4 regions of the Streptomyces sp. NPDC039480 genome follow, and region 4 is predicted to be linked to each of the others. Evidence: riboswitches for the same ligand, from Rfam matches in the RefSeq annotation. Region 4 holds a riboswitch; each other region holds the start of a gene.

Region 1 (2,192 bases), on a different contig from region 4:
TGAAGTCGAGGGCGAGGCCGTCGACCGGGGCCTTGGCGAGCACCGGCAGGGCGGCGCCGAGCCGGTCGAAGTAGGAGGCGACGAGCAGCTTGGGGCGGTCGGTGAGGGCGCCCAGGTCGCGGTAGGCGCGCTCGGCCGCGTTCAGTTCGGCCGGCGTGCGGTCCTGGACGAGGGCGGGCTCGTCGAGCTGCACCCACTCGGCGCCCGCCGCGCGCAGGTCCGCGAGGACCTCGGCGTACACCGGCAGGAGACGGTCGAGGAGGGTCAGCGGGTCGAAGTCGGGGGCCACCCCGGGCGCGGGCTTGGCCAGCAGCAGGTAGGTGACCGGGCCGACGAGGACGGGCCGGGCCGAGAGGCCGAGGGCCCGGGCCTCCTTGAACTCGGTGACCTGCTTGGTCGAATCGGCGCTGAAGACCGTCCCCGGGCCCAACTCGGGCACCAGATAGTGGTAGTTCGTGTCGAACCACTTGGTCATCTCCAGCGGCGCCACGTCCTGAGTGCCGCGCGCCATCGCGAAGTAGCCGTCGAGCGTGTTCGTCTCGACCGCGCTGCGGTGCCGTTCGGGGACGGCGCCGACCATGACGGTGGTGTCCAGGACGTGGTCGTAGTACGAGAAGTCGCCGGTCGGGACTTCGCCGATGCCGGCGTCGGCGAGTTCCTGCCAGTTCGCGCGGCGGAGGTCGGCGGCGGCGGTACGGAGGGCGTCGGCGGTGACGCGGCCCTTCCAGTAGCCCTCGATCGCCTTCTTCAGTTCGCGGTTGCCGCCCTGGCGGGGGTAGCCGTACACGGTGGCCCGTGCTGCCGCGGCTGCGGGCTTGGTGGTCACGGAGATCTCCTTCGCGAGATGAATCCCTGAGATCCCGGGGACGGGACGAGAGCGCGAAGGGGCGACCGACCGGACGGGGGAGGGATCGCGCGGGTGGCGCGGCCGTCCGTCCGATGTGTGCGCCGACCCGCCCTCGAGGTCACCGGGATATCCGCGCCCGAAAGGGTTCGCGCGCGGACAGCGGGCAGGTCTTCGGACTCGCGGGCACATCCTCCTGGGGGAGGACGCCTACTGGCCGTCGCTTCCCAGGACCGGTCTCCGGTCCCAGTGCGTGTGACGGCGGTCGTTCCCGCTCACCGCTGCGGGGCAGTCCCGGATTTCCACCGGGTTCCCTCTTGCGACGCTCCCGCCTGGCGGACGGGGCGAACCAGCTGCACTGATCACTTTACGACGCCGTCCCCCGGTGGTCCGGATCACGGCAGGATCCGAAAAGTGAGGTGCGACACGCGGGGCCACACACGAGCCACCCGCGACGCCACGCCGGTTGGCTATCCCCGGCACTCCCGCTCCCGGTGACCGGTCCCGCTGAGCAGGTCGACGCGTTGACCCGGCCCCTCCTTGAGGACGTAGAGGGTGCCGTCCTCGGGCGTCCAGTAGCGGGGCACCAGGAAGACGCGGTCTCCGGAGACGTGGAACAGCCGCAGCCCGCCGTACTCGTACGCGTACTGGCTGCCCTTGTCGGTGACGCGACGGAAGCAGCTGCCGCCGCCGCGGATCATCAGATCCTTCTCGCTGAAGACGGCGACAGCCGGGAAGTCGCTGCGCAGGGTCCGTTCGGTCAGCTCCGCCCGGCCGCGGCCCGCGATCGCCGCGTACGTCGACACGGCCCAGAACAGCGACAGGACGCAGATGAAGAGGGTGAGCCCCCAGAGCCGCAGGTCCCGGCGGTCACGCGTCCGGGCGTACGCGTTGAGCGCGAAGCCGCCGATCGCGGCGAGCGGCAGCAGCAGGTCGAACAGCCAGGGGTTGAGCGGATACAGCGGTACGAGGGCGAGGGGCACCGCCCACGCGAACCGCAGCACGCGCACGGCGCGGGCGAGCCGTTCCGGTGCGCCCGCCGCCCAGCGGAGCACTCCGAGCGTGCCGAGCGCGATGCCTGCCGCGAACCAGGCCGGGAGGTAGAGGGCGCCGACGCTGCGCAGCAGGTAGTCGCTGGTCGAGAAGTGGAAGACGGTGTCGCGCAGCCCGAGCGCCTTGGTCTCGGCGTCGGTGCTCGCCCAGCCGAAGTAGAAGAGGACGGCGGTCAGCAGGGTGACGAGGGAGCCGATGGCGCCGACGAGCTCCAGCCAGCCGATGGGGGGCTGGGAGGGGGGTGGGGTGGGCTCTGGGGTGGGGGAGGGCTCCGGGGCGGGGGAGGGCCGGGGTG
Region 2 (2,192 bases), on a different contig from region 4:
GTTGCCGACCCGCGAGCGGTCCAGGAACATCTCGCCGGGCGGCGGCCCCCAGTGCTGCTCGACCGAGTCCCGCAGCTCCTGCGGGAGCGTCGCGTACCACCGCTTGTAGTCGGCGGCCGGGATGCGCACCGGGTTGGCGGCGAGCTGCTCCTCGGTGAGCCAGTCCTGGTCGTGGCCGCCCGCGTCGATGAGCGCGCGGATCAGCTCGTCGCCGTCGCCGGAGACGAGGCCCGGGATGTCGGCCTCGGGACCGAAGTCGTAGCCCTCGGCGATGAGCCTGCGCAGGAGCGCGACGGCGGACGCGGGGGTGTCGAGGCCGACCGCGTTGCCGATGCGGGAGTGCTTGGTCGGGTACGCGGAAAGCACCAGCGCGAGGCGCTTGTCGGCGGCCGGGATGTGCTTCAGGCGCGCGTGCCGCACGGCGATGCCGGCGACCCGGGCCGCCCGCTCGGCGTCGGCCACGTACGCGGGAAGGCCGTCCTCGTCGATCTCCTTGAAGGAGAAGGGGACCGTGATGAGGCGCCCGTCGAACTCGGGCACCGCGATCTGGCTCGCGGCGTCCAGCGGCGAGACGCCCTCGTCGTTCTCCTCCCACGCGGAGCGCGACCCGGTCAGGCAGAGCGCCTGGAGGATCGGTACGTCGAGGCCGGTCAGCGCGCCCGCGTCCCACGACTCGTCGTCGCCGCCGGCCGACGCCTCGGCGGGCTTGGTGCCGCCCGCCGCGAGGACCGTCGTCACGATGGCGTCGGCGGCGCGCAGCTCGTCGATCAGCTCGGGCTCGGGGGCGCGCAGCGAAGCCACGTACAGCGGCATGGCGCGGGCGCCCGCGTCCTCGATCGCGCCGCACAGCGCGTCCACGAAGGCGGTGTTGCCGCTCATGTGGTGGGCGCGGTAGTAGAGCACCGCGACGGTCGGGCCGTCGGTGCCTTCCGTGCGGGCGGTGCGCTCCAGCGGGCCCCAGGAGGGGGCGGCGGCGGGCGGCTCGAAGCCGTGGCCGGTGAGCAGCACGGTGTCGGAGAGGAAGCGGGCCAGCTGCTCCAGGTTGGCGGGGCCGCCGTGCGCGAGGTAGGCGTGCGCCTCGGCGGCGATGCCGATCGGCACGGTCGACGAGGCCATCAACTGGGCGTCGGGCGCCTGTTCGCCGGTGAGCACGACGACCGGGAGGCCGGTGGCGATGAGCTGGTCCAGGCCGTCCTGCCAGGCGCGGACGCCGCCGAGGAGGCGTACGACGACGAGGTCGACGCCGTCGAGCAGGGCGGGCAGCCCGTCGAGGTCCAGGCGGGACGGGTTGGCGAACCGGTAGTCGACGGGGCCACCCGCCGCGCGGGCGCTGAGCAGGTCGGTGTCGGAGGTCGACAACAGCAGAAGCATGCGGGCGCAGGCCTTCCTCGGGGTGTCCGCGCCCCGGGTGGTCGTATGGACGGCAGGAGTTCCTGGCTCACCCCACGCGGGTGGGGCTCACAGTGGCGGGACCGCGCCGGATTCGCACCGGGCTTCCTCCCTCGGGTCCTGGTGGACCCACGCCGTCGCTGGCGTCGGCGGACCTGGAAGCCCGCCGCCTGCATAGTAAGTCCTGCCCGCCGCCGATGGGGCGGCCACCTGCCAGGACGGTCCGTCTCGGGAGGCGACCGGCCGGATCCGCGTGGGTATGCTCGCCGCCATGCCGCCCACCCGAGCACCATCCCCAGACCAGGGCGAATCCCTCATACGTGACCGGGGTGACGCCTGCCCCGGAGCCCTCCGTCTGCACCTCGCGGACGACGGGCGCCTCGCCCGACTCCGGCTGCCCGGGGGCCTTCTGACGGGGCATCAGGTAGCTGTGCTGGCAGCCGTGGCGGAGCGTCTGGCGGACGGGAACCTCAGCGTCACCTCACGCGGCAACATCGAGCTGCGCGGCCTCGGCGACGCGTGCGGCGGCGAACTCTCCCGGCTGCTCGCGGACGCCGGCCTGCTGCCCTCCGAGCGCCACGAGCGGGTGCGGAACGTGGTGGCGTCCCCGCTCGCGGGAACCGACGGACTCGGCCACGCCGACGTGCAGTTGTGGGCCCGCGAGCTGGACCGGCTCCTCTGCGCCGAGGAGTGGACGACGGCGCTCTCCGGCCGCTTCCTGTTCGCCCTCGACGACGGCCGCGGGGATGTGGCCGGGCTCGGCGGCGATGTGACCTTGATCGCAGAATCGGGCGGGACCGCGG
Region 3 (2,192 bases), on a different contig from region 4:
CGGGCCTGGTCTCGCTGGCCCACGGCACGAACGACGCGCAGAAGACCATGGGCATCATCACGCTCGCCCTGGTCACCGGCGGCGTCCTGAACCCCGGCGCGAACCCCCCGATGTGGGTCATCGTCTCGGCCGGTGTGGCCATCGCCCTCGGTACGTACCTCGGCGGCTGGCGCATCATCCGCACCATGGGCAAGGGCCTCACCGACCTCCAGCCGCAGCAGGGCTTCGCCGCCCAGACCAGCGCCGCGACGGTCATCCTGGCCTCCTCCCACCTGGGCTTCTCGCTCTCCACCACCCAGTCCTGCTCCGGCGCCGTGATGGGCGCGGGCCTCGGCCGCAAGGGCGGCGTGGTCCGCTGGTCGACCGCGACCCGGATGTTCGTCGCCTGGGGTCTGACGCTGCCGGCCGCCGGCCTGGTCGGCGCGGGCGCCGAGTTCCTCACCAAGCAGGGCCCCTGGGGCGTCGCGGTCACCGCCGCGCTCCTGGTCGCCGGCTCGGCCGTCATCTGGGCGCTCTCGCGGCGCAACGCCGTCGACCACACCAACGTCACCGACGACGAGATCCGTCACGACGGCGCCACCGGTGCCGAGCCCGCGGGCGTCGTGACCACCGCGATCGCCGCCGTCACCCCGCCCCCGACGGGCGCGATGGCCGCCTCGACCGGCCCCGACGAGGCCGTCAAGGCCACCGTCACGGCCCCGACCACCACCACGACCGGTGCCATGGCGGAACCCGCCAGGACCGCGACGGTATAAGGACAGATCACCATGAGCATCGACTGGGCAGCTCTCGGCTCCGTCTTCGGAGTCAGCCTCGCGGTGACGGTGGCCCTGGTGGGCCTGTTCACCCTCGGCGTCGTCGGCCTCTCCAAGCAGGAGACGGCGGCCGCATCGGACGGCGGTTCCGCGGCCATGGCGCGCACCGGCGCGTACGCCTGCTTCGCGCTGTGCGCGGCGGCCGTGGCGTACGGGATCTATCTGATCGTCGCCTGACAGCGGAGTTCCCCGGTGGGGCGCGGAGCGTGCGGAACGCTTCGCGCCCCACCGGCGTGTGTGGGCCCCAACACACTCTCCCGCCGCAGGTCAACGGCGAGTTGACGGGCATTCGCGGGGCGTGGTGGACTGCCGGGGCCAACTACGGCGGCAGAAGAGGAAGCCGGTGCGAATCCGGCGCGGTCCCGCCACTGTCACCGGGGAGCGACGCTCCCCGTGAGCCAGGAACTCTCGCCGCCGATCACGTCGAACCAGGGCGCGGACACCCTGAGTGAGGACATATCGCCATGCGCGGCCGCCCGTTGCCGGTTCCTTCCCTGAGTACGAGTTCCCTCCTCAGTGCAGCGACGGGCTGAGCCCATGAGTGCCGATCGCGACTTCGCGTACGGCGCCGCCGCCGGACTCCTCGGTGACCTGCTGCTCGGCGATCCGCGCCGGGGCCATCCGGTCGCCGCGTTCGGACGTGCCGCGGGCGCCGTCGAGCGGATGCTGTGGCGTGACCACCGCGGGTGGGGCGCGCTGCACGCCGTGGTGTGCGCCGGGGGCGCGGCGGGCGCCGCAGCCCTCGCCTCTTCTCTCGTACGCCGGTCACGCGCCGGTTCGGTGGCGCTGACCGCCGCCGCGACCTGGGCCGTGGTCGGCGGCACCTCCCTCGGCCGTGAGGCGCGGGCCGTCGGCGGGGCGCTGGAGGCCGACGACATCGAGGTCGCGCGGGAGCGGCTGCCGCATCTGTGCGGGCGCGACCCGCAGGCGCTGGACGCCGACGGCGTCGCACGGGCCGTCGTGGAGTCCGTTGCCGAGAACACGTCCGACGCGGTGGTGGGGGCGCTCGTGTGGGGCGCCATCGGCGGGGTGCCGGGGCTCGTCGCCTTCCGCGCCGTGAACACGCTGGACGCGATGGTCGGCCACAAGTCGTCGAGGTACCGGCGTTACGGGTGGGCCTCGGCCCGTCTCGACGACGTCTTCGGGTGGCCGGGGGCGCGGCTCACCGCCGCGCTGGCCGTGCTGGCGGGGGACTCGCCGTCGGGGGCGGTCAAGGCGTGGCGTTCCGACGCCGCGCAGCACCCCAGTCCCAACGCGGGGCCCGTCGAGGCCGCCTTCGCGGGGGCGTTGGGCGTGCGGCTCGGGGGGACCCTCTCGTACGCGGGGCGGGTCGAGCACCGGCCCGTCCTGAACGGGTCGGGGCGGGACGTGCGGGTG
Region 4 (2,192 bases):
GTTCTTCGCACCGAGTTCGCGGGTGATGATGCCGGGCGCACCGCAGCAGCCCGCCATGTACGGGGCGTCGGAGTTGGCGAACCAGTACAGGAGCGTCACGTCGGAGGCGGCCGCCTCGTCGATGTCCTCCGTGGCCTTGGCGACCCTGCCCTTCAGGTCCGAGACCAGCTTCTCGCCGCGCTTCTCGACGTCGAAGACCTTCGCCAGGTCACGCACCTCTTTGTAGACGGTGTCCATGGTGAGGGTCTTGACGCGTTTGCCGTCGCCGCCGCTGTCGTTGTCCTTGCCCGCGCAGTCGGTGGGCGAGACGTAGACGGGGACGCCGAGTTCGGTGAACTTCGTGCGGTCGGCGACGCCGCCCTTGCCGACCGTGTAGAGGAAGGAGGCGCTGACGAAGTCGGGCTCCTTGGAGAGGACCTTCTCCAGCGCCGGGTAGCGGTCGGCGAGCCGCTCCACCTTCGCGTTGTCCTTCTCCAGGTTCTTCAGGACCGGGTCGGTCCAGGTGCCGGTGCCGACCATGCGGTCGGCGAGGCCGAGGGAGAGGAGGATCTCCGTGGAACCCTGGTCGAGGGAGACGGCCCGCCGGGGCGGCGCGTCGACCTTCGCCTCCTTGCCGCAGGAGGCGACCGTCACCGGATAGCCGTCGGCGCTCTCGCCCGCCGATTTCTCCGCGGAGCCGCCGCCGCACGCGGTGAGCGTGAGCGTGCCGGCACAGAGCAGGGCGGACAGAGCGGATATACGGGCTGTACGGCATATACGGGCTGTCGAGGACACGTGATCCCTTGGGTCTCGCGGCTCATACGCGGAGCCTGGCCTGCGTCACGACCTCCGTCGCCCGGTGTGCGAGCGGAGGCGCCAGCAGGTCTTCGGACTCGGGATCGACCGGGCGGGGCGCCTTCCCGGGCGTCCTGGAACGCCCAGTGGCCGTGGCCCCGCCCGTCCCCCTCACCGCTGCGCGTCAGTTCCGGATTCGCACCGGATTCCCTGGCCCAAGTGTGGGTTTGACTGGCTTGCGCAAGTTATCACGCGCCTTCGCGGGGGCGGTCCGCGCCGTGGGCCGGTGCGGGCCTCGGCTCACCGCGGTAGGTGCCGAAGGACCAGCGGTTCCCCTCGGGGTCCGCGATGCCGAACTCGCGGCTGCCGTACGGCTTGTCCTCGATCTCGCGGGTGATCTTGACGCCGGCCTCGGTGAGGCGGGCGTACAGGGCGTCCACGTGGTCGGTGACGACGTAGGCGCCGGACGTGCCCGGTTCCCCGCAGGCCTCGGTGGCCGACTCGGGGTCGTACGAGCCGAGCATGATGCCGCCGCCCTCGGGCCAGTCGAGCTGGGCGTGGGCGACGCGGCCGCCGTCCTCGTAGACCGCGGTGCGCAGGAAGCCGACGGTGCCGACGAGGAAGTCGATCAGCGCGGGGGCGTCGTGGGCCTGCAGGGCCGGCCAGATGGCGGGGGCCGGCGGGCTGGTTTCGGATGTCGTGCCGGGTGTGGTGTCGGTGTTCATGTCTCCCACTCTTCGCCGGCCCCGTGCGCCCCGGCTTGGATATTCCGGCACTCTTCGGCCAGCCAGCGGGTGGGGCTCGCCTCCGTGTACTGCCGGAAGTCGCGGACGAGGTGGGAGTGGTCGTAGTAGCCGGTGTCGGCGGCGACCCGGGCGAGGTCCGGCGGCCCGCCCGCCGCGACGGCGCGGACCACGGCGGCCTTGGCGTGCTGGAAACGCATCAGGCGGGCGGCCTGTTTGGGGCTCAGGCCGGTCTCGGCGCGGAACAGCGCGGTCAGCCTGCGCTCGCTGAGCGCCACGTGCCGGGACAGGCCGCCGAGGGTGCCCGCGCCCCGGTGCCTGGCCAGCCACGCCCAGGCCTCGGCGACCTCTGGGCGTACGGACCCGGCGGCCCGGTCCTCGGCCGCGCGCCGCCGCAGATAGCCGGCGAGCAGGGCGAAGCGGTCCTCCCAGCGGTCCAGTTCGCACAGGCGCTCGCGGATGTCGGCGGCGCGGTCGCCGAGGACGTCGGTGCCGCCGACGACGAGCTGCCCGGCCAGTTCCGCGGCGGGCAGACCGAGGAGCGGGCGGGCCGCGAGGGGGTGCACGGCGAGCTGGATGCCCGCCTCGTGCTCGGGCTGCACGACGTACGCGGGGCTCTGGTGCAGGCCGCCCACGACGATGTCGGTGCGCGCCGCGTCCGGTCCCGTGGCCTGA

The links. Region 4 has a riboswitch for cobalamin ahead of ACZ56E_RS18870 (ABC transporter substrate-binding protein). Riboswitches for the same ligand answer to the same signal wherever they lie in the genome.
Region 1: linked by a shared signal. The riboswitch ahead of metE (5-methyltetrahydropteroyltriglutamate--homocysteine S-methyltransferase) and the one ahead of ACZ56E_RS18870 (ABC transporter substrate-binding protein) in region 4 are both predicted to bind cobalamin.
Region 2: linked by a shared signal. The riboswitch ahead of cobN (cobaltochelatase subunit CobN) and the one ahead of ACZ56E_RS18870 (ABC transporter substrate-binding protein) in region 4 are both predicted to bind cobalamin.
Region 3: linked by a shared signal. The riboswitch ahead of ACZ56E_RS31185 (cobalamin biosynthesis protein) and the one ahead of ACZ56E_RS18870 (ABC transporter substrate-binding protein) in region 4 are both predicted to bind cobalamin.

The regions. Positions count from the first base shown of each region.
Region 1 is NZ_JBVITX010000001.1:981,896-984,087, forward strand. Features, by position in the region: gene metE (5-methyltetrahydropteroyltriglutamate--homocysteine S-methyltransferase) at 1-826, opposite strand, end outside; cobalamin riboswitch at 993-1,213, opposite strand; gene ACZ56E_RS03640 (hypothetical protein) at 1,315-2,192, opposite strand, start outside.
Region 2 is NZ_JBVITX010000004.1:216,778-218,969, forward strand. Features, by position in the region: gene cobN (cobaltochelatase subunit CobN) at 1-1,371, opposite strand, end outside; cobalamin riboswitch at 1,413-1,536, opposite strand; gene ACZ56E_RS14935 (cobalamin biosynthesis protein CobG) at 1,661-2,192, shown strand, end outside.
Region 3 is NZ_JBVITX010000011.1:295,391-297,582, reverse strand. Features, by position in the region: gene ACZ56E_RS31195 (inorganic phosphate transporter) at 1-755, shown strand, start outside; gene ACZ56E_RS31190 (hypothetical protein) at 768-992, shown strand; cobalamin riboswitch at 1,101-1,245, shown strand; gene ACZ56E_RS31185 (cobalamin biosynthesis protein) at 1,353-2,192, shown strand, end outside.
Region 4 is NZ_JBVITX010000005.1:433,110-435,301, reverse strand. Features, by position in the region: gene ACZ56E_RS18870 (ABC transporter substrate-binding protein) at 1-774, opposite strand, end outside; cobalamin riboswitch at 841-1,025, opposite strand; gene ACZ56E_RS18865 (VOC family protein) at 1,023-1,499, opposite strand; gene ACZ56E_RS18860 (AraC family transcriptional regulator) at 1,496-2,192, opposite strand, start outside.